One region of the Streptomyces sp. WZ-12 genome, then DNA from elsewhere that is predicted to be linked to it. Evidence: predicted binding sites of a transcription regulator. Region 1 holds the regulator's gene; the other holds the start of a gene.

Region 1 (11,531 bases):
CCCCCGCGTACCTGCCGCCACGGCCCCGCTTACGGGAGCCGCCCCGCGCGGCCAGGCCCACCGCCACCAGCACGAGGATCACCAGCACCGCGAACACCACGAATCCCAGCATGACTGCCTCACACCCCTTCCGTTCCCCCGAAGCGTGGGGCACCTCCCGCGCCTTCGGGCAGGGGGAGGGCATCGCTCCGTCGGCGCCGGTACGCCGCTGCCGCGCCGCCCCGCGCCACCGGCCGCCCGGTCGGGCCGCCGCCGTCTTCCATGGTCAGGTGGCTTGTGCCCGGCCCGCGGCGACTCAAAAGCACAGTTGAGGAACTCCAGAGGTTGGGCGGAGGATGGCGCCCATGGACCGACCGCTGCTCAACCGCCGCCTCGCCGCCTTCGGCACCACGATCTTCGCCGAGATGTCGGCGCTCGCCCAACGCACCGGCTCCATCAACCTCGGCCAGGGCTTCCCCGATGCCGACGGTCCGGAGGAGGTCCGGGAGGCGGCGGTGCGCGCCCTCCGCGACGGTCGTGGCAACCAGTACCCGCCGGGCCCCGGCATCCCCGAACTCCGCGCCGCCGTCGCCGCCCACCACCAGCGCTTCTACGGACACCGCGGCCTGTCCTACGACCCCGACACCGAGGTCCTGGTCACCGCCGGCGCCACCGAGGCCATCGCCGCCGCGCTGCTCGCCCTGGTCGAGCCGGGCGACGAGGTCATCGCCCTGGAGCCCTACTACGACTCCTACGCCGCCTGCATCGCGATGGCCGGCGGCCACCGCGTCCCGGTGACCCTGCGCCCCTCCGCGGAGACCGGCCGGTACCACCTCGACCTCGACGAGCTCCGCGACGCCCTCACCGACGACACCCGCCTGCTCCTCCTCAACACCCCCCACAACCCCACCGGCACCGTCCTGACCTCCGAAGAGCTCGCCGCCATCGCCGAACTCGCCGTCGAGCGCGACCTGTTGGTCATCACCGACGAGGTCTACGAACACCTGGTCTTCGAGGGCGAACACCTGCCGCTCGCCTCGTTCCCCGGTATGCGCGAGCGCACCGTCACCATCGGCTCGGCCGGCAAGACCTTCTCGTTCACCGGCTGGAAGGTCGGCTGGGTGACCGCCGCCCCCGCGCTGATCACCGCGGTCCGCTCCGCCAAGCAGTTCCTCACCTACGTCTCGGCCGGCCCCTTCCAGTACGCCGTGGCCGAGGCGCTGGCCCTGCCCGACTCCTACTTCACCGGGCTCCGCGACGATCTGCGCGCCAAGCGCGACATCCTCGCCACCGGCCTGGCCGACGCCGGCTTCCAGGTCTTCCGCCCGGCCGGCACGTACTTCATCACCACCGACATCCGCCCGCTCGGCGAGGGCGACGGCTTCGCGTTCTGCCGCTCGCTGCCCGAGCGCGCCGGCGTCGTCGCCATCCCCAACGCCGTCTTCTACGACCACCAGGACCAGGGCGCGCCCTTCGTCCGCTTCGCGTTCTGCAAGAGCGTCGAGGTGCTCCGGGAGGCGGCGGACCGCCTCAAGCGGCTGTAGCCGCCCACCGGCGCGCCACCCGATCCGACCACCCCGCTCGCACGCCCCGGCACGGGCACCGAGAGTCGGGTGCGACGACGGGTGAGCGGAGGTGGGCGGTGGTCGCCGAGACGTTGGGGGGCGGCGGGGAGCCGTCAGCGGCCGGCGGGGAACGGGTGGCGGCCGCGGCGCGACGGGCGGGGCCGGCGCTGCTGCTGTTCGCCGGGATCCGGGGCATCGGGGTGCTGTGCGTGGCGGGCTGGGCCCGGCACACCGGCCGGCATCCGCGGACGCTGCTGGGCGCGTCCTGGGACTCCCAGTGGTACCTGAGCATCGCGCAGCACGGCTATGGTTCGCCGGCCGTGACCCGGACCTGGCCCCAACTGCCGGCGGCCGACCTGGCGTTCTTCCCGCTGTACCCGTGGCTGGTGCGGGCCCTACGGGCGGCGGTGCCCCTCGGTGCGGCCTCCGCGGGGCTGCTGGTCTCCTGGGCCGCGGCGCTGGCGGCGGCCTGGGGGATCTTCGCGGTGGGCGAGCGCCTGCACGGGCGGCGCACCGGCGTCCTGCTCGTCGCCCTGTGGGCGCTGCTGCCGCACGCCGTCGTCGAGTCGATGGCGTACACCGAGCCGCTGCTGACCGCGCTGGCCGCCTGGTCGCTGTACGCGCTGCTGACCCGGCGCCCGGTGTGGGCCGGGGCGCTGGCCGCGCTGGCGGGGCTGGCCCGGCCCAGCGCGCTGGCGAGCGTCGCCGCGGTGGAGCTGGCGGTGGTGGCCGTGGCCTGGCGGCAGCGCCGCCCGGACGGCCGGGCCGGCGGGCGGGTGCCACCCGGGCGACTGTGGGCGGCCGCGCTGCTGGCGCCGACCGGGTGGCTGGCGTACGTGCTGTGGGTGGGGTGGCACACCGGCCACGGACCGCTGGGCTACCTCGACGTGCAGGCACTGTGGGGCTCGCGGTTCGACCTCGGCCGGGACACGCTGCGCGCGGTCCGGCGCCTGGTGCTCACCGGGGCGCCACCGGCGTACTGCATGGCGCTCGCCGTGGTCGCGGTGGCGCTGCTGCTGTACGCCCTGCTGGTGGCGGACCGGCCGCCGGCCGCGGTGCTCGGCTACGTCACCGTGCTGGTCGTCCTCGCCCTGGGCGGCACCCACTACTTCGCGTCGAAGCCGCGTTTCCTGCTGCCGGCCTTCCCCCTGCTGCTGCCGGCGGCCCGGGCACTGGCCGGGGCCCACCGGCGCACCACCGCCCTGCTGTGCGGCGCGTTGGCCGCGCTCTCCTCCGGGTACGGGGCGTACCTGCTGACCGTCGCCGCGATACCGCTGTGAGGCGGCCGGGCGCCGGCCCGGGAACGACCGCGGGCCCCGGAGCCGACGGCGTCGGTTCCGGGGCCCGGGCAGCCAGGACGCGAGGGGCTCTCAGCCCTCGTCGTCGCCCGGCTTCTCGTCGGAGTCGCCTTCGATCTCGGCCTCCAGGCCGAGCTGCTCGACGATCCACTTGTCGAATTCGATCGAGGCACGTACCCAGCTCACCGTGCTCGACACGAAGTGTTCGAGCGAGACGCCGGTGCCGACCAGCATCGATGCCTCACCGATCAGACGGACGCTGCCGTCGTCGTGGGTGTGGGTGTACACCTTGGGCCAGAGCGTCCGACGGTTCCAGTCGTCGATCGCCTCCAGCAGCTTCAGCTTCTCGTCGATGTCGTGGGCGCGGTCGTAGAACGTGCGGACGGAGAAGATCTCCTGCTCCGCCTCACCGCGGAACATGAAGTACGTGCGGAACTGCTCCCACGGGGCGGCGAGGTCACCCTCCTCGTCGACGACGTACTTCAGCTCCATCTGGTCGAGCAACTGCTTGACCAGGTCCTGGTCGGGGACGACGGGCCCCTCAGGCCCCGACGGCTGCGGTTCGGGCTGGCCCCCGAAATTCGGAATCGAGGACGGGTCGATGCTCACCGTGGAATTCCCTTCGTATGGTCCCTGCCATCCTCCCCCATACGCTCCCGGTCCTGGCAACCCCGGGGCGGCGGACCGGCGCGTATGGGGGCGACGGCGCGGCCGCGGGGCGCCCGGCGCCGTCAGGCCGCGGGGCGCACCGCGGCCACCGACAAGCGCTCGCCGTCGGTGTCCACGTCCACCCGGACCGTGTCCCCGTCGAGCACGTCGCCGGCCAGGATGGCGCGCGCCAACTGATCACCGATGGCCGTCTGGACCAGGCGGCGCAGCGGGCGGGCTCCGTAGGAGAGGTCCGGGGCCGGAGCGTCGACGACCGGCTCCTGGCCGAGCCAGGCGAGCCAGGTCAGCGCGCGGTCGGTGACGTCCAGGGTGAGGCGGCGGTCGCCCAGGCGACGCTGCAGGTGGTCCAACTGAATCCGCGCGATCCGCTGAAGCTGATCAGTGCCCAACGGATGGAACACCACCAGATCATCAAGCCGGTTGAGGAACTCCGGACGGAAGGCGGCACGCACCGCCTCCAGCACCTTCTCCCTCTTCTGCTCCTCCTTCAGCAACGGATCCATCAGGAAAGCGGAGCCGAGGTTGGAGGTCAGGATGAGGATGGTGTTCCGGAAGTCGACGGTGCGCCCCTGACCATCCGTGAGCCGACCGTCATCCAACACCTGCAACAAGATGTCGAAGACCTCGTGATGCGCCTTCTCCACCTCATCGAGCAACACCACACTGTACGGACGACGACGTACCGCCTCCGTAAGCTGACCACCCTCCTCATACCCAACGTAACCAGGAGGCGCGCCCACCAGGCGGGCCACGCTGTGCTTCTCGCCGTACTCCGACATGTCGATGCGGACCATCGCCCGCTCGTCGTCGAAGAGGAAGTCGGCCAACGCCTTGGCCAGTTCGGTCTTGCCCACCCCGGTGGGACCAAGGAAGAGGAAGGAGCCGGTGGGCCGATCCGGATCAGCGATACCCGCACGGGTGCGGCGCACCGCGTCGGAGACCGCGCGGACCGCCTCGCCCTGACCGATCAGCCGCCTGCCCAGCTCCTCCTCCATGCGCAGCAGCTTGTGGCTCTCGCCTTCCAGCAGTCGTCCGGCGGGGATGCCGGTCCAGGAGCCGACCACGTCGGCGATGTCGTCCGGGCCGACCTCCTCCTTGACCATCGACTCCTTGGCCGCCTCCTGCTCGGCCTCCGCCTGCGCGGCCTGCGCCAACTCCCGCTCCAGGCCCGGGATCTCGCCATAGAGCAGTTGGGAGGCGGTGTCGAAGTCGCCGTCGCGCTGGGCCCGCTCCGCCTGCCCCCGCAACTCGTCCAGCCGCTCCTTGAGCTCACCGACGCGGTTGAGGGACTGCTTCTCCTTCTCCCACCGCGCGGTCAGCCCACGCAGCTCCTCCTCCTTGTCCGCCAGGTCCTTGCGCAGCTTCTCCAGCCGCGCCACCGAGCCGGCGTCGGTCTCGTTCTTGAGCGCCAGCTCCTCCATCTTCAACCGGTCCACCGAGCGCTGGAGTTCGTCGATCTCCACCGGCGAGGAGTCGATCTCCATCCGCAGCCGGGAAGCCGCCTCATCGACCAGGTCGATGGCCTTGTCCGGCAGGAAACGGGAGGTGATGTAGCGGTCGGAGAGGGTGGCCGCGGCCACCAACGCCGAATCGGCGATCTGCACCTTGTGGTGCGCCTCGTAACGCCCCTTCAACCCCCGCAGGATCGCCACCGTGTCCTCAACGGTCGGCTCCGCCACCAACACCTGCTGAAAACGCCGCTCCAACGCCGGATCCTTCTCGATCCGCTCGCGGTACTCATCCAGCGTCGTCGCACCCACCATCCGCAACTCACCCCGCGCCAGCATCGGCTTGAGCATGTTGCCCGCATCCATCGCCGAATCCCCACCAGCACCCGCACCAACCACCGTGTGCAACTCATCAATGAACGTGATCACCTGCCCATCACTGGCCTTGATCTCCGCCAAAACGGTCTTCAACCGCTCCTCAAACTCACCCCGATACTTCGCCCCCGCAACCATCGCCCCCAAATCCAACGCAACCAACCGCTTGTCACGCAACGACTCCGGCACATCCCCCTTCACAATCCGCTGCGCCAACCCCTCCACCACCGCGGTCTTGCCCACACCCGGCTCACCAATCAACACCGGATTGTTCTTCGTACGACGGGACAACACCTGCACCACCCGCCGAATCTCCTGATCCCGCCCAATCACCGGATCCAACTTGCCCTCACGAGCCGCCGCAGTGAAATCCGTACCGAACTTCTCCAACGCCTTGTACGTGCCCTCCGGATCGGCGTTGGTCACCCGCTGGCCGCCGCGGCTGGCCTCGAAGGCGGCCAGCAGCTTCTTGGCGGTGGCGCCCTGCTGCTCCAGCAGCTCACCGGTGCGACCGCCCTTGGCGGCGATGCCGATGAGCAGGTGCTCGGTGGAGATGTAGGCGTCGCCCAGCTCCTTGGCGCGCTGGGCGGCGTCCGCGATGACGGCGAGCAGCTCGCGGTCCGGCTGCGGCGGGGCCACGGTCGAGCCCTGGATGCTGGGCAGCCCGGCGAGCTGCCGCTCGGCGCCGGAACGGAGCTGGGCGGCGTCCGCCTCGACGGCCGCCAGCAGATCCATGATGTTCTCGTTGTCCTGCCCGGCGAGCAGGGCGAGCAAGAGGTGCGCGGACGTCATGTCCGCGTGCCCGGCGGTGACCGCCCGCTCATTGGCGGCGCTCAGCGCCTCCCGGCTCTTGTTGGTCAGCTCGGCGTCCACGTCTGCCTGATCCTCCTCGTGCGTCCGGCGCTCCGCGCGCTCCCCTATCCAATCCTGCCTTGCTCAACATGCGATAAGTTGAGTCTACTCCACTCAAGTAAATCGCTCACGCTTACGAGTGAAGATCCGACCATCGGCTTCATCCCGCCGGCGGGGCCCGTGACACTGGCCTTCGACCACAAGGAGGTGCAGCATGACGGCTATGGCACACGAGCCGATGGCCACGGACAAGGAAACCCTCCTGGACTTCTTTCTCAGCCTGGACACCCCTGAGGGGTTCCGGGCCGAGCTCGTCGAGGGGGAGCTTGTTGTGACACCGCCGACGGACGGCGACCACGAGGACTACCTGGGCATCATCAACGAGCAGGTGTATGGGCAATCGGCAACGCCCATGCGGAGCTCGGGCGGCAAGGGGTTGGTCCTCTCCAGCTCGGGCGACCATCCCGCAGACCATGTGATCCCCAACGCCACCTTCGCCCCGCGCTCCTTGCGCCTCTTCCGGGGCGCACCGCCCTGGATGCCCAGCGACGGCGTCGCCATGGTCGTCGAGGTGACGTCGAGCAAGCCCCGCAACGACCGCGAGGGAAAGAGGTACGCCTACGCGCGTGCCGGTATTCCGCTCTACCTCCTCGTCGACCACGACAGGTCGGCAGTGACGCTGTTCAGCGAGCCTTCCGACGGGGACTACGGGGGCAGCACCACCGTCCCCTTCGGCAAAGCCCTCCCCCTCCCCGCCCCCTTCTCCTTCGACCTGGAGACGACCGAGTTCGAGTGACCGGCCGGGGGCCGCCCTCCGGCCCCCAACTACCCTGGCCCCATGGCCCACGACCTGAGCGCACTGCCCCCCGAGTACCTCGCCTTCTGGGACGAGCACCTCATGTCGACCCTCACGACGCCGCGGGCCAACGGCACCCCGCACGTCGTCCCGGTCGGCGTCACCTACGACGCCGGGCAGCGGATCGCGCGGGTCATCACCCGCAAGGACAGCACCAAGGCCAAGAACGTCCTCGCCGCCGGCGTCGACGGGGCGCGGGTGGCGGTGTGCCAGGTGGACCGCCGCCGCTGGGCGACCCTGGAGGGCATCGCCCGGGTGCGGACCGACGCGGCGGCGGTGGCCGACGCCGAGCGCCGGTACGCCGAGCGGTACGGCCGGACCCCGTCGCCCAACCCGGACCGCGTGCTGATCGAGATCGCGGTGGCCCGGGCCCTCGGGCGGGCCTGAGCGCCCCGCCGGCACCCGCCCCGCCACCCTGCGCGCCCGCGCACCACGCCCCTGGTATCGGCCGTATGCCCGCCGACGCGCCTGGCCGGTACGGGTACCGGGCGGGCCGGCCCGTCCACCAGGTCCGGACCTGGCCGAAACCGGACCGTTCAAATCCGCTCCTGGGCCCCCAACTGGTACTCAAGAACGGCAGGAACCGAACACCTCCGCACATCCGTGAGCGGCATCGGACCTGTCCCGGGCAGAAAAGACGGCAGTGGGAGGCCGCATGGCGTCGGCACTACGCAACACGACGACCGTTCCGCGCCCGCTGCCCGGGAAACGCACCAGGCGTCCCCGCCCGTGCGCCGAGAACTGCCCGCGCTGCGGCGGGCAGTTGGCCGTGAATCAGGACGGCTGGAAGATCTGCCACGCCTGCGGATATGCGTCGCCGCCCGGCGCCGCCCCTCCACCCCGGGCCCTTCGCGGGGGTATCGTCGCCCCCACAGTCGCCACGCCCCGGAGGGCACGATGAACTCGGTCCGAGTGACGGCGATCGCCTGCCTGATGCCGCTGTCCGAGCTGGACGAGGATCCGTTCCTGGTCGATGACCGCAGCCAGCACGCCATGTGCAAACAGTGGGCGGCAGCCCGTGACTACCGCCTGACCTGCCAGCTCAGCCTGCACCAACTGCGCGCCGACCACAGCGCACTGTGGCACGACGTCGAAAAGGGCCTGGTCGACGTGTTCGTCGCGCCCAACCGCCGGGCGCTGGAGTACGCCATCAACGGCGCCGACGAGTTCACCGAACGCTGCGCGGCGGCCGGCGTCCGACTGGAGACCGCCGACCTGGACGAGCCGGTCTACACCCTGGCGATGAAGTCGCGGGTGCACCGGCGGCTGTCGATGCCCACCGCGGGCTACAACGGCTGCTGACCACGGGGGAGTTGGGCGGGAATGCGCGAAGGGCCGGGGTGGCTGCGCCATCCCGGCCCTTCATCGCGTCGACCGCGGCGTCACTCCGACGACCGCTTGGGCCGCCAGACGACCAACGCGCTGGTCTGCTGCACGTCCTGGTACGGCACCAGATCGCGGCGGTACGAGGCGTGCACCGCCGCCTCCCGCTGCCGCATCGTGCTGGCCGCGCCCTCCAGGGCGCCCTGGAGCTCGGCGACCCGCTGCTGGAGCGCCGCGACCTGGTTCTCCAGCTCGATGATGCGCTTGATGCCGGCGAGGTTGATGCCCTCCTCCTGCGACAACTGCTGGACGGTGCGCAGCAGTTCGATGTCGCGGGCGGAGTAGCGGCGGCCCCGCCCGGCCGTGCGGTCGGGCGAGACCAGCCCCAGGCGGTCGTACTGCCGCAGGGTCTGCGGGTGCAGGCCGGAGAGCTGGGCCGCGACGGAGATGACGTACACCGGCGATTCTTCGGTCAGTTCATACGGGTTACGACGCTGCCCGCCCCGGCTGTCCATCTCATGCTCCCTTCGCGGCCTGGAACAGCTCCGCCCGCGGGTCCGGGCCCGCGGTCGCCTCGCGATAGGACTCCAGCGCCTGCCTGGCCTGGTCGCCGAGGTCCTTGGGAACGACCACCTCTATGGTGACCAGCAGATCACCGCGGGTGCCGTCCTTACGGGTCGCGCCCTTGCCGCGGGCCCGCATGGTGCGTCCGTTGGGCGTGCCGGCCGGCAGCTTGAGCGTGACCGGCGGGCCGCCCAGCGTCGGCACCTTGACCTCGCCGCCGAGCGCGGCCTCCGGGAAGGTGACCGGCACCGTGACGGTGAGGTTGTCGCCCTTGCGGCCGAAGACCGGGTGGGCCTCGACATGGACGACCACGTAGAGGTCACCGGCCGGGCCGCCGTGCTCGCCCGGAGCGCCCTTGCCGCGCAGCCGGATGCGCTGCCCGTCGGAGACGCCCGCGGGGATGCGGACCTGCATCGTGCGGGCGCTGGACGCCCGGCCGCTGCCCTTGCAGACCTCGCAGGGCTCCTGCGCGATCAGGCCGCGGCCCTTGCAGTCGGCGCACGGGTCGGTGAGCGAGAAGCCGCCGCCCGCGCCCCGGCTGATCTGGCCGGTGCCGACACAGGTCGGGCAGACCCGCGGCGTACCGTTTTTGTCGCCGGTGCCCGAACACGCCTTGCAGGGCGCCTGGCTGGACATCCGCAGCGGGACCGTGGCCCCGTCGACCGCCTCGGTGAAGCTGAGCGTCACCTCGGACTCGATGTCCTGGCCGCGGCGCGGCTGCGTGCGGGTGCCGGTGCCGGCGCCGCCGCGGTTGAACAGGCCGCCGAAGACGTCCCCGAGCCCGCCGCCGAAACCGCCGGCACCGGAGCCGGAGCCGCCCGCGCCCCCGGCGCCCCCGAAGAGGTCGCCGAGGTCGAAGTTGAAGCTCCCGCCCCCGCCGGGGCCGGGCCGGAAGCCGCCGTTGCCGAACAGCGCCCGGGCCTCGTCGTACTCCTTGCGGCGCTTGGCGTCGCCGAGCACGTCGTTGGCCTCGGAGATCTCCTTGAAGCGCTCCTCGGCCTTGGCGTCGCCCTTGTTGGCGTCCGGGTGGTTCTCCCGGGCCAGCTTGCGGTACGCCTTCTTGATCTCCGCTTCGGTGGCGTCCTTGGGGACGCCGAGGACCTTGTAGTAGTCCTTCTCCACGAAGTCCTTGGTGCTCATCCTCGACGTCCCTCCTTCCGAACGGCTCTCGTTCCGGCCCGCACGTCAGCCCTCGTCCGGGCCACCGTTCTCCTTGTCCGCGGCCTCGGCACCCTCGGCTCCCTTACCGCCCTCGGCGCCCTTGGGCTCCTCGTCGGAGGCCGACTTGGCGCCCTGCGCACCCGGCTGCGGCTCGGCGACCGCGACCCGCGCGGGGCGGATCGTGCGCTCACCGATGCGATACCCGGGCTGCAGGATGGCGACGCATGTCGTCTCCGTGACGTCGGGCGCGTAGGAGTGCATCAGCGCTTCGTGGATCGTCGGGTCGAAGGGCTCGCCCTCCTTGCCGAACTGCTGCAGACCCAGCTTGGCCGCCACCGTCTCCAGCGATTCGGCCACCGACTTGAAGCCGCCGACCAACTCGCCGTGCTCCCGGGCCCGACCGATGTCGTCGAGCACCGGCAGGAGCTCGGAGAGCAGGTTGGCGACCGCGATCTCCTTGACCGACACACGGTCCCGCTCCACCCGGCGGCGGTAGTTCTGGTACTCCGCCTGGAGGCGCTGGAGGTCGGTGGTGCGCTCGCTGAGCGCGGTGCGCACCTGGTCCAACTGAGCCGTCAGACTTGCGTCCTGGACGTCCCCGGCCGGGGCCGAGCCCGCCTTGTCGGCGGACTCGGCCGGTGCCGCGTCTTCGGGGGCGGCATCGGAAGGGACGTCGGGCTTCTCCTCGAAGCCCGGGGTCTCCTCCGTCACGCCGCACCGTCCTTCTTCGGCTTCTCGTCGTCGACGATCTCGGCGTCCACGACGTCGTCCTCGGCCTTGGCCTGCTGCTGGCCGCCGGCCTGGGCGCCCTCGGCACCCTGGGCCGCCTGCGCGTCGGCGTACATGGCCTGGCCCAGCTTCTGGGAGACCGCGGCGACCTTCTCGGCCGCGGTCTTGATCTCGGCCGTGTCCTCGCCCTTGAGCTTCTCCTTGAGCTCGCCGACGGCGGTCTCGACCTCGGTCTTGACCTCGGCGGGCACCTTGTCCTCGTTGTCCTTGAGGAACTTCTCGGTCTGGTAGACCAGTTGCTCGCCCTGGTTGCGGGTCTCGGCGGCCTCGCGACGCTGGTGGTCCTCCTCCGCGTAGCGCTCGGCCTCCTCACGCATGCGGTCGACCTCGTCCTTCGGCAGCGAGGAGCCGCCGGTGACGGTCATCTTCTGCTCCTTGCCCGTGCCCAGGTCCTTGGCGGTCACGTGCATGATGCCGTTGGCGTCGATGTCGAAGGAGACCTCGATCTGCGGGACGCCGCGCGGCGCCGGCGGCAGGCCGGTCAGCTCGAACATCCCCAGCTTCTTGTTGTACGCCGCGATCTCGCGCTCGCCCTGGTAGACCTGGATCTGCACGGACGGCTGGTTGTCCTCGGCCGTCGTGAAGATCTCCGAACGCTTCGTCGGGATCGTGGTGTTGCGCTCGATCAGCTTGGTCATGATGCCGCCCTTGG
Region 2 (11,531 bases), 1.6 Mb from region 1:
GAGCCACTCGTTGGAACCGAACGCCGCAGCGGGATTCTTCCGCTGCTCTTCCTGTTCGGTCGAGACACTCGCACTGTTGGGGGACTGTAGCGACACGGCGGCAACCGCCCTCTTCCGCTTCCTAAGGTGGTGGACAGCGGGAATAAAGGCTACGCCTCTTGTGACCTTTGGTGCAGTCCGGGAGGGTCACTCGTCGCGCACGTCACATTCACCGAAGGGTTTCAGGGCCTGACTTGGCGGGAAACACACGAGGTTTGCCCGCGTGCGGGTAGCGCGCATCGCCGTAGCACCCCGGAAATCAGTGCTCCCACCACCGACCCTACGTCAGCCGACGTCAGCCCCGGGATGACGTGAGCCCCGGAAGAGTGACTCGGATCCGGCAACCCCGGGGTGACTCGGCCACCCCGATCCGGCCGCCGTGCAGGTCCACCGCCCAGCGCGCGATCGCCAGGCCCAGCCCCGTCCCGCCGTCGGTGCCCGGGCCGGAGGAGCCGGGGCCGCCGCGGTTGAACCGCTCGAAGACCCGGTAGCGCTCCGACTCCGGGATGCCGGGGCCCTCGTCCTGGACCTCCAGCACCAGGCTCTCCGGCCCGTCGCCGCGGCGGGCGCGCACGGTGACCCGGCCGTGCCGCGGGCTGTGCTTGATCGCGTTGTCGATGAGGTTGGCGACGACCTGGTGGAGCCGCTCGGCGTCGGCGTGCGCGGTCAGCTCCGGCGGGGAGACGTCGAGGTGGAGGTGGACGTCGGTGCGGGTGTGGGCGCCGGAGCCGGTGACGCCGGAGAGGGTGGAGGCGCCGCGGCTCATGTTGGCCTCCTTGAGCACCCCGGACAGGTACGGCCAGACCTCGAAGCGCCGGGCGTGCAGCGGGACCACGCCGTTGTCCAAACGGGACAGGTCCAGCAGGTGCTCCACCAGGCGGCCCAGGCGTTCGGTCTGCTTCAGGGCCGTGCGCATGGTGTCCGAGTCCGGCTCGCAGACGCCGTCGACGACGTTCTCCAGCACCGCGCGCAGCGCCGCGATGGGGGTGCGCAACTCGTGCGAGACGTTGGCGACCAGTTCCTTGCGGTGGGTGTCCACCGCCTCCAGGTCGGCGGCCATGCGGTTGAAGGCGTCGGCCAGGTCGCCGAACTCGTCGCGGCGGCCGGCGCGCACCCGGCGGGTGTAGTCGCCGTGCGCCATCGCCCTGGTCACCTCGGTCATCTCGCCGAGCGGGGCGGTCAGGCCGGTGGCCACGAACTGGGTGATCAGCAGCGAGGCGATGATCGAGAAGACCGTGATCACCCGCAGCTCGGTCGCCGAGTGCATCGCCACGAACACCAGGAGTGTGGTGATGATCACCGAGACGATCACCAGCGCGCCGAGCGCGGCCTTGACGGAGCGGTACGGGTCCAGCGGCCGCAACCCCTCCCAGAACCGGTCCCACAGGTCCCGTGCGCGCGGCCGCCACCGAAGCGTCATGCCGGCGGGGTCTCCAGGGCGTACCCGACGCCGTGGACCGTGCGGATGCGCTCGGCGCCGATCTTGCGGCGCAGCGCCTTGATGTGGCTGTCGACCGTGCGCGTGCCGGAGGCGTCCGCCCAGTCCCAGACCTCGGCCAGCAACTGCTCGCGGGAGAGCACCGCGCGCGGGGTGTTCGCCAGGCAGACCAGCAGGTCGAACTCGGTGGGGGTGAGGTGGACGTCGGTGCCGCGCACCCGGACCCGGCGCTGGGCGTGGTCGATCTCCAGCTCGCCGAGCCGCAGGATGCCGCTGCGCGGGGTGTGCGCGGCCAGCGCGGCCCGCTCGACCCGGCGCAGCAGCACGTGCACCCGGGCGGCCAGTTCCCGCATGGAGAACGGCTTGGTCATGTAGTCGTCGGCGCCGACGCCGAGGCCGACCAGCATGTCGGTCTCGTCGTCCCGGGCGGTGAGCATCATCACCGGCACCGGGCGCTGCGCCTGCACCCGGCGGCACACCTCCAGGCCGTCGAAGCCCGGCAGCATCACGTCGAGGACGAGCAGATCGGGCTGCCACGCCTCGGCGGTGTCCACCGCCGCCGGGCCGTCGGTGGCCGTCTGCACCTGGAAGCCCTCGGCGCGCAGCCGGGCCGCGATGGCGTCGACGATCGTCGGATCGTCCTCCACGACCAGCACCCGGCGCTGGGCGCCCGGCGTGGCCGCGGTGGTGCCGCCCTGGGTTGTCTGAGTCTGGTCCATCGCCCGCCCCTGCATGTGCCCTGCGTGGTCGCGTCTTGCCTGCGTGGTCGTGTCTTGTCGCGTCGTGCTGGGCAGCAGCGTAAGGGCATGATGTGACAGTCGGCTACGCGCCCTACGCGCACCGGAGCCCAAGGTGGACAACGTCCGGGACGCCTCGGGCAACCGGGATCTCTTCGGTCCGTACGCCCCCGAATCCGGCGTTTTCCAGCGCCCGTTCGAACGCCGGGGACGGCTGGGCCGACCACACCGCGAGCACCCCGCCGTCGGTCAGCGCGGCGCGGCAGGCGGCCAGTCCGGCGGGGGAGTAGAGGGTGTCGTTGTCGTCGGTGACGGTCCAGTCGGGGCCGTTGTCGATGTCCAAGCACAGGGCGTCGTAAGGGTGTTGGGCGGCGTCCGTGCGCAGGTGGGCCAGTAGGTCGGTGGGCAGGACCGCGGTGCGCGGGTCGGCCAGCGCCGGGCCGGAGACCGTGGCGAGCGGGCCGGCGCGGTGCCAGTCGATCACCGCCGCCTCCCGCTCGGCGACCGCGATCCGGCCCCAGCGCGGCTCGGCGGCCGCCCGGGCCAGCGAGAAGCCCACGCCCAGCCCGCCGATCAACAGCGAGGGGCGGGGGCGGTCCGGCGGCAGCGCGGCGAGCGCCGCGTCGACCAGCAGCCGCTCGGAACGCCCGTCGGAGGTGTCCATAAGGAAGCAGCCGTTCGCGATGATCTCGTAGACCGGACCGGCCTCCCCGGGGGCCGCCCCGACCGGGTCGCGCTGCCGGAGCACCACCTCCCCGTGGGGGCCCTCGCGACGGTCCAGGGTGCGTACGGCCGGTTCGGCGCCGGCGTGCGGATGCCAGGGGTGAACGGGAGCCATGCGGCCATCTTTAGCAACGTCCCCTCCGGTCGGTCCACCGACGGCGGGCGGCGGCCTCGCGCGGGGGAGGGGGCAACACCGGTGCACCACACGGGGGTTGCCGGCCGTGACGGATATCACTCACATAGCTGACTCATGGGTTGGCCGGGCACAGTGGGGCGCGAACGGTGCGCGGGGGCGGGGAGAGGACCTGGGATGACGAGTGCGGCGGAGCCGGTCGACGGCGCCCCGGTCGGCGACGGGGCGGCCCCGACCGTGGCCGGCCCCGGCGGCGCGGCCCCGGCACTGCTCGCCGGTGTCCCCCGCCAGCGCGGGGAGGCGGCCGCGGCCGCCCCCGACCCGGTGGACGCCCCGGCCCGCCGCCCCTGGCAGGGCCTGCGCCCCTGGCGGCTGCTCCCCACCCCCACCGGCGCCCCCTTCACCCTCTGCTACGCGCTGCTGCTCCTGGCCACCTCGTTCTACGCCGACCACGGCAACCCCTCGGTGGTCGCCGCGCTGCTCCAGGGCTCCAGTACGGACGTGACCCACCTCGCGCAGGCGCCGCTGCTGGTGCTCGTCGCCAGCGCGCTGTGGATAGCCGGCGGGGTGACCTCCGGGTTCGCGCTGGTCTTCCTGTTCGTGATGACCGCCCTGGAGCGGCGGATCGGCGGGGTGCGCACCGCGGTGGTGTTCTTCGGCGGCCATGCGCTGGCCACCCTCGCCACCGAGATGCCGGTGGGCTTCTCGGTCGCCGCCGGGTCGCTGCCGGACAGCTCACTGCACCGCCTCGACTACGGGATCAGCTTCGGCGTGATGACCTGTATCGGGGCGCTCGCCGGGCTGTTGCCCGCCTGGGCGCGCTGGCCCCTGGTGGCCGCGGCCGGCTACCAGGCGGTGGCCGGGCTGCTCAACGCATCGGACCCGCTGACCGATTGGGGTCATCTGCTCTCGTTCGTCCTCGGCCTGGCCGCCTGGCCGCTGCTCCGGCACTGGCGGGCGCAGCGCTCCGGACCCGCCCCGCTGCTGGGCGACCTGGGCCACCCGGCGCTGCGGGCGCCCCGGACGCCCTGACCCCGGCCCGTCCGCCGGCGGCGCCGATCCCGGAGAATGGGTCGCCTCGCGGGCGCCGCAACGGAAGGGCGACCGCCGGCCGCAGGAGCTGAGAACGTGTCGCACGAGCGTCGCCCCACCCAGGAGGACCGCGCGTCCACCCCGCCGCAGGCCCCGGAGGCCGACCGGCTGCCGCTGCGCTCCGACTGCGGAAACTGCTTCGGGCTGTGCTGTGTGGCGCTGCCGTTCGCCCGGTCCGCGGACTTCGCGCTGGACAAGGAGGCCGGGCGGCCCTGCCCCAACCTGGCGACCGACTTCCGCTGTGGCATCCACCGGGACCTGCGGCAGCGCGGCTTCTCCGGCTGCACGGTCTTCGAGTGCTTCGGCGCCGGGCAGAAGGTCTCCCAGGTCACCTTCGAGGGGCGGGACTGGCGGAGCGCGCCCGAGACCGCCCGGCCGATGTTCGACGCGTTCGCCGTGCTGCGCCAACTCCACGAGCTGCTCTGGTACCTCACGGAGGCGGTGGCGCTGCCGGCGCCCGGTGCGAGCACCGACTCCACCGGAGCGGCCGGCGCCGCGCTGCCTGCCGCGGTACGGGAGGAGTTGCGCTCCGCCCTGGAGAAGACCGAGCGGCTGACCCTGGGGACCGCCGAGGAGCTGGCCGCGGTGGACGTGGCCGGGCACCGCGGTGAGGTCAACGTCCTGCTGCTGCGGGTCAGCGAAGCGGTCCGGGCGAGGGTCCCGGGCCGTAAGAAGGAGCGGCGGGGCGCGGACCTGATGGGGGCCCGGCTGAAGGGCGCCGACCTCAGGGGCGCCAACCTCCGCGGCGCGTATCTGATCGCCGCCGACCTGCGGGGCGCGGACCTGCGGAGCGCGGACATGATCGGCGCCGATCTGCGGGACGCCGATCTGCGCGGCGCCGACCTCACCGACGGCCTCTTCCTGACACAGGCCCAGGTGAACGCCGCCCGGGGCGATGCGCGCACCCGGCTGCCGCGGGGGCTGCGCCGCCCCGCCCACTGGTAGCGGCACCCTCCCGCAGGGCCCATGCGCCCTGCCCCGTAACCGAGTTGCCCCGCGCTGATCGCTCACAGCGAACAGGTGGCGGGGAACAACCGCCGGCTCCCCGGCATTGAGTGGGTAAAGCTCAACTTGCTTGCCGAAGGGGAGATCATGACTGCTGAGCCGGCGTCCACACCGCTCACCCTGCCCGTGCTGCCCCTCGATGACGAGGTCGTCCTGCCCGGCATGGTGGTGCCCCTGGACCTGTCCGACGCCGAGGTGCGCGCCGCGGTGGAGGCCGCCCAGGCCGCCGCCCCGTCGGGCGCCAAGCCGCGGGTGCTGCTGGTGCCGCGGATCGACGGGACGTACGCGGCGATCGGCACGCTCGGACGGATCGAGCAGGTCGGCCGGTTGTCCGACGGCGACCCGGGCGCCCTGATCCGGGGCCTGGGCCGGGTGCGGATCGGTTCCGGCACCACCGGACCGGGCGCCGCGCTCTGGGTCGAGGGCACCACCGTCGAGGAGCCGGCCCCCGAGCCCCCGCCGGGCGCCGTCGCCGAACTCGTCACGGAATACAAGGCGTTGGCCACGAGCTGGCTGCGCAAGCGCGGCGCCTGGCAGGTCGTCGACCGGGTCACCGGCATCGACGACGTCCCCACGCTCGCCGACAATGCCGGCTACCTGCCCTTCCTCACCGTCGAGCAGAAGCTCCAACTCCTGGAAACCGTCGACCCGGTGGCCCGACTGAAGTACGCCACCGAGGTGCTGCGCTCCCACCTGGCCGAGCAGGACGTCGCCGAGTCCATCGCCAAGGACGTCCAGGAGGGCGTCGACAAGCAGCAGCGGGAGTTCCTGCTGCGGCGCCAACTGGAGGCGGTCCGCAAGGAACTGGCCCAGCTCAACGGCGACCCGGAGGACGAGGGCGACGACTACCGCGCCCGGGTCGAGGCCGCCGACCTGCCGGAAGAGGTGCGCAAGGCCGCCCTCAAGGAGGTCGACAAGCTGGAGCGGGCCAGCGACCAGAGCCCCGAGGGCAGTTGGATCCGCACCTGGCTGGACACCGTCCTGGAGCTGCCCTGGAACGAGCGCACCGAGGACGCCTACGACATCGCCGGCGCCAGGGCCGTGCTGGACGCCGACCACGCCGGACTGGAGGACGTCAAGGAGCGGATCACCGAGTACCTGGCGGTCCGCAAGCGGCGGTCGGAGCGCGGGCTCGGGCTCGTCGGGGGGCGGCGCGGGGGAGCCGTGCTGGCGCTCGTCGGGCCGCCCGGCGTCGGCAAGACCTCGCTCGGCGAGTCCGTGGCGCGCGCCATGGGGCGGAAGTTCGTCCGGGTCGCGCTCGGCGGCGTCCGGGACGAGGCGGAGATCCGCGGCCACCGGCGCACCTACGTCGGCGCGCTCCCCGGCCGGATCGTGCGGGCCGTCAAGGAGGCCGGCTCGATGAATCCGGTCGTCCTCCTGGACGAGATCGACAAGGTGGGCTCCGACTACCGGGGCGACCCGGCCGCCGCCCTGCTGGAGGTGCTGGACCCGGCGCAGAACCACACCTTCCGGGACCACTACCTGGAGGTCGAACTCGACCTGTCCGACGTGGTGTTCCTGGCCACCGCCAACGTCCTGGAGGCGATCCCGGAGCCGCTGCTGGACCGGATGGAGCTGGTCCGGCTGGACGGTTACACCGAGGACGAGAAGGTCGTCATCGCCCGCGACCACCTGGTGCCGCGCCAACTGGAGCGCGCCGGCCTGGCGGCGGGCGAGGTCACCGTCGAGGACGCCGCGCTGCGCAAGCTGGCCGGCGAGTACACCCGCGAGGCCGGTGTGCGGAATCTGGAGCGGTCCCTCGCCCGGCTGCTGCGCAAGGTGGCCGCCCAGCACGAACTGGGCGAGCGGAAGCTGCCGTTCACCGTCGGCGCGGACCAACTGCGGTCGCTCATCGGGCGCCCGCACCACACCCCGGAGTCGGCGCAGGACCCCGCCGAGCGGCGGACCGCGGTGCCCGGCGTGGTCACCGGCCTCGCGGTCACCGGGGCCGGCGGCGACGTGCTCTACGTGGAGGCGTCGCTGGCCGACCCGGAGACCGGCGCCTCCGGGCTCCAGCTGACCGGTCAGCTCGGCGACGTGATGAAGGAGTCGGCGCACATCGCGCTGTCCTTCCTGCGCTCGCACGGTGCCGAACTGGAGCTCCCGGTGGGTGACTTGAAGGAGCGCGGCGTCCATCTGCACGTCCCGGCCGGTGCCGTCCCCAAGGACGGGCCCAGCGCGGGCGTCACGATGACCACCGCACTGGCCTCGCTGCTGTCGGGCCGCCAGGTCCGCCCGGACGTCGCGATGACCGGTGAGGTCTCGCTGACCGGGCGGGTGCTGCCGATCGGCGGCGTCAAGCAGAAGCTGCTGGCGGCGCACCGCGCCGGCATCACCACCGTGATCATCCCCAAGCGCAACGAACCCGACCTGGACGACGTCCCGGCCGAGATCCTCGAAGCGCTGGAGGTGCACCCGGTCGCGGACGTGCGGCAGGTGCTGGAACTGGCCCTGACGCCGGCCGCGAACGGGGAGCGGCCCGAGGTCCCGGTGGCGGCGTAGGAGCCGGGCGCCGGCGCGGCGGAGGCCGGCCCGTCCCCCTGCGCGGGAGGACGGGCCGGCCCGCCGTGCGGTCAGCCGTTGGCCAGCGCCTGGAGGCGGTCGTACGCCCCGTTGAAGCGGTTGTGGTCACCGACCGTCGGGCCGGTCGAGGTGTACTGCCAGATGGTGTGGAAGCCCCAGCCGCCCGGGAGTTCGCCGACCGAGGAGCCGTAGCGCGGGACCCACAGCGGGTTGGTGCCCCCGAACGCGGCGGAGTTGCCGGTGCACTGCTTCCACCAGTTGGTGGAGGTGTAGAGCACCGCGTCCCGCCCGGTGCGCGCCTTGTAGGTGGCGAACCAGTCCTTCATCCAGTTCACCAGCCCCGCGGCGCTCAGCCCGTAACAGGTGGCGCCGTAGGGGTTGTACTCCATGTCCAGCGCGCCGGGCAGGGTCTTGCCGTCCTTGGACCAACCGCCGCCGTGGGCGACGAAGTAGTTGGCCTGGGCGGCGCCGCTGGAGGTGTCGGGCGTCGCGAAGTGGTAAGCGCCGCGGATCATGCCGGAGTTGTAGGAGCCGTTGTACTGCTGCGCGAAGGAGGGGTTGGTGTAGCTGGTCGACTCCGTGGCCTTGACGTAGGCGAACTTCACGCCGGCGGTCCACAGCGTCGACCAGGCGACGTTGCCGTTGTGGCTGCTGACGTCGACGCCCTCGACGGACGCGGTCAGCGAGGGCGGCGGCAGCACGCCGGCCTTGCCGCCCTCGTGCCTGGCGATCTGGGAGCCGGCCCAGTCCTGTCCGGGGTGGGTGGGCTCGGGGGCGCGCCGGGCGGCCGTGGCGCCGGCCGTGCCGGGCAGGCCGACGAGGAGGGAGACGGTCGTGAGCAGGATCCCGGCCACGGCCGCGCGGGAGCGCGCGGGGCGGTGGGTGGGGGAGCCGGATCTGAGCACGGGCATTACGTGCCTCCATAGATCTCGGTGGATCTCGGTGGATCCCGGTCCGATGGGGGAAATCCGAGGGAGCGGACGTGACCTTTTGAGGGGGAGGTACCGGCGCCACACTTGGTGTGGCCATGCCAGAACTGACGATACGCGCGTAGACCCCCGTGGTAAAAGGGGTGCGCGGACCGCCGTTGGCCTCACCTGCGAAATACTGTCCCAACTGCGGTTCCGCTTGGCCGGGAAGGAAATGTCCCGGCGCCGGGAAACGCGGGAGAGTGCACCGGGGGAACATCGGGGAAGCACCGGGGGAATTGCTGGACATGCGGGAAGACGCGGGAAAGGGCGCTGACGTGCAGGACACCGGAGCCGGCGGTACCACGGCGGAGGGCGAGCCGATGGGCGTGGACCCCGCGTTCCTGGCGCTGGAACGCGAATTGGCGGTGTTCCTGCGGCGGGCCCGGGCCTCCTCCGGCGAGCTCTCGCGCGAGGTCCACCCCGATCTGGAGTCGGCCGCCTACGGGTTGCTGGTGCGGCTCGCCGACGCGGGGGCGCAGCGGGCCACCGATCTCGCGGCGTTCTTCGGGGTCGGGAAGGCGACGATAAGCCGGCAACTGCACGCGCTGGAGCGGCTGGGGCTGGTGGCACGGGCACCCGATCCGGCCGATGGGCGGGCGGTGTTGGTGCGGATCACGGAGGAGGGGCGGGAGCGGTTCAACCGCGTGCGGACCGCGCGGCGGGCGCGGTACGCGTGCAACCTCGCGTCGTGGGACCGGGCGGAGGTCGCGGAGTTGGCGCGGTTGTTGCATCGGTTGAACGCGGAGCAAGAGGGGGAGGAGGGGTGACCCCCTCCTGAACCCGCGGCCCTCCGGCCGGGCCTGGGCCCGGGGGCCTTCCCCTTTGGGGGGTGCTCCGTTGCCCGTGGTGCCGGTGCCGGGGGCTGCGAGGCGTGGTTGTCGGACTGCTTCGCTTTACGTCCGACAACCGCGCCCCTCCGCCCCCGGCACCTCGCGTCGGATCCGGCTCACTGGTGGTGGGGGTGGGCGTCAGGGTGCTTTGCGGCGCCTCCGGTTGAGTTCCGGCCTTTCTGCGGGTGGCGGTGTCTCACGTCGTCGCGTGGATCACCGCCGCGTCGTCGTGGGGCTTGCCGCGGGGGTGGGTGGTCGAGTGGGGGTCGGCGTTTTCCAGGGCACGGACGCGGTCGATGAGGGCCTGGGGGCCGGCCGTTGCCACCAGGGCGGCGCATTCGGCCCAGGTGCCGGCGTGGAAGACGTCCACCCAGCGGGTGGCGCCGTCGGTCAGTGCGGTCAGGGAGCGGATCTCGGCGCGCGGGGCGGTGCCGGTGAGGGCGCGGGTGGCCACGGAGGGGTCGGCGGCGGCGGTGAAGAAGCCGTTCTCGGTGTTCCGGAGGGCCTCCACGGCGCGGACGTACTCCCGGGCCGCGGCGGCGCGTTCGGCCGAGTCGCGGGGGAGGGCCCGGACCGCGGCGCGCTGCGCGCGGACCGCGGGCGGCAGGGTGTCGAGCCGGGTGTCGCGCACGGGCTGTACCGAGCCGTCCGCCTTCGCCACGAGCAGTACGGAATCGGACAACACCAGGTGTTCCACGGTGTCCGCGGACCAGCGGGCGGCGACCACCGTCGCCTGTGGCGTGCGGGGGTGAGAAAGGTCACAGGTTCCGCGGTGGGTGGCGGCCGTTTCGGCCAGGGCCGCGGCCAGTACCTCAGTGAGCGTCATGTCGCGGCGTGAAACCGACAGTTCGAGCATTGCGCCCCCCAGGCGCGCGGTGAACCACGGCACGGAATGGACGCAGCCGTCGTCCCCCTCCGGCGGGGTCACCCCGTCCAGTAGCACCAGGGCGCCGCCCTCCCCGGAGGCAGGCAGGGCGACCGATGCGTAGTCCTCGTTGGGGCGTTGGGGATCGCCCGGCTCCGTGGCGAGTGCGATGCGCATGTCGGAAAGTCTGCCGGAGGTGGCCGGAACGCGGCGGTGGCCGGGCGCCGTGGCGGGCCGGGCGAGTAAAGGTGGCCCGGGGTCAGTTGGCGGCCCGGGGCCGGCTGCGGGCGGGCATCCTTCCAGGACCGGCACGCATCTCCAAACCCGCTTTGGGGTTGCGCGGGGTTGCGGCCGAAACTGATGTGGCGCGGAAGTTGATGGTCAAACTGCGATTGTTGTTCACTCGTTCAGGTGGCCGGAGATGTGTTGCCGAGCCACTGCGCGGCGCCGATGGAATGGTCATTTCCCGGATCAACCGGGGTGGTCAGGACGTTCGTCGCGACGCGCAGAGCCGGGCTGTTCCCCTTCGCGGGATGGTGCGCTGCCGCGTTCTTCGCGCAGATCCGACCCGCGAGCGGTGAGCGAGCCGGGTCCGCGACGCCAACACGGCGTGGGCAGGCGAGACAGGAATGCGAGCAGCGGTGCGGAAGAAGCGGCTTCGGGGCGGCGCAGGGAAGCCGGGGTCACCGGCCGGATCAATCTCGGTACCGGGTTCCGGTACGGGACCGGGCGCGGCAGGCGACGGCGCGGACGGCTCGGGACGGCGTCCCGCGCGGGTCCGCAACCGGCTCGTGGGGGCCGTGGCCGTGGTCGCCGTCGCGGTGCTGGGGGCCGGCGCCCCCGCAGTGGTGACTGCTGCCGACAACGCCAACGGCAGTCAACATCTGGTCGATCTCGCCGGGGTGAACGCGAAGGCCATCACCCTCGCGCACTCCCTCGCCGACGAGCGCGACGCGATGACCGCGTACGTCGCCGGCGGGCGCACCGGCCGCAACGTCAGCCAGGCACCCACCGAGTCCCAACGCGCCCAGGTGGACCGGCAGATCGACGACCTGCGCGGCCAGGCGCCCGGCGACTCCGCCGCGTTCGCCGCCGCCGACAAGCTCCTCAAGCAACTGCCGGACACCCGGCAGAAGGCGCTCGCCGGGCCCGCCACCGCCGACCAGGTCTACGAC

What was found. Region 1 encodes HspR, which represses chaperone genes until heat shock. Its sites were predicted from a motif close to TTGAGNNNNNNNNNCTCAA; they were not measured.
Region 2: a site for HspR is predicted at 5,214-5,232, ahead of lon (endopeptidase La). Genes of this name have one in related genera too.

The regions. Positions count from the first base shown of each region.
Region 1 covers NZ_CP118574.1:4,841,802-4,853,332, reverse strand. The annotation lists gene PV796_RS20980 (hypothetical protein) at 1-112, opposite strand, end outside; gene PV796_RS20975 (pyridoxal phosphate-dependent aminotransferase) at 345-1,523, shown strand; gene PV796_RS20970 (hypothetical protein) at 1,622-2,824, shown strand; gene PV796_RS20965 (YbjN domain-containing protein) at 2,915-3,451, opposite strand; gene clpB (ATP-dependent chaperone ClpB) at 3,574-6,207, opposite strand; gene PV796_RS20955 (Uma2 family endonuclease) at 6,401-6,982, shown strand; gene PV796_RS20950 (pyridoxamine 5'-phosphate oxidase family protein) at 7,025-7,429, shown strand; gene PV796_RS20945 (hypothetical protein) at 7,940-8,344, shown strand; gene PV796_RS20940 (heat shock protein transcriptional repressor HspR) at 8,425-8,880, opposite strand; gene dnaJ (molecular chaperone DnaJ) at 8,882-10,069, opposite strand; gene grpE (nucleotide exchange factor GrpE) at 10,115-10,801, opposite strand; gene dnaK (molecular chaperone DnaK) at 10,798-11,531, opposite strand, start outside.
Region 2 covers NZ_CP118574.1:3,265,150-3,276,680, reverse strand. The annotation lists gene PV796_RS13655 (multifunctional oxoglutarate decarboxylase/oxoglutarate dehydrogenase thiamine pyrophosphate-binding subunit/dihydrolipoyllysine-residue succinyltransferase subunit) at 1-96, opposite strand, end outside; gene PV796_RS13650 (HAMP domain-containing sensor histidine kinase) at 335-1,459, opposite strand; gene PV796_RS13645 (response regulator transcription factor) at 1,456-2,196, opposite strand; gene PV796_RS13640 (spermidine synthase) at 2,309-3,052, opposite strand; gene PV796_RS13635 (rhomboid-like protein) at 3,248-4,102, shown strand; gene PV796_RS13630 (pentapeptide repeat-containing protein) at 4,199-5,107, shown strand; gene lon (endopeptidase La) at 5,255-7,669, shown strand; gene PV796_RS13620 (lysozyme) at 7,741-8,601, opposite strand; gene PV796_RS13615 (MarR family winged helix-turn-helix transcriptional regulator) at 8,907-9,428, shown strand; gene PV796_RS13610 (hypothetical protein) at 9,688-10,533, opposite strand; gene PV796_RS13605 (sensor histidine kinase) at 11,157-11,531, shown strand, end outside.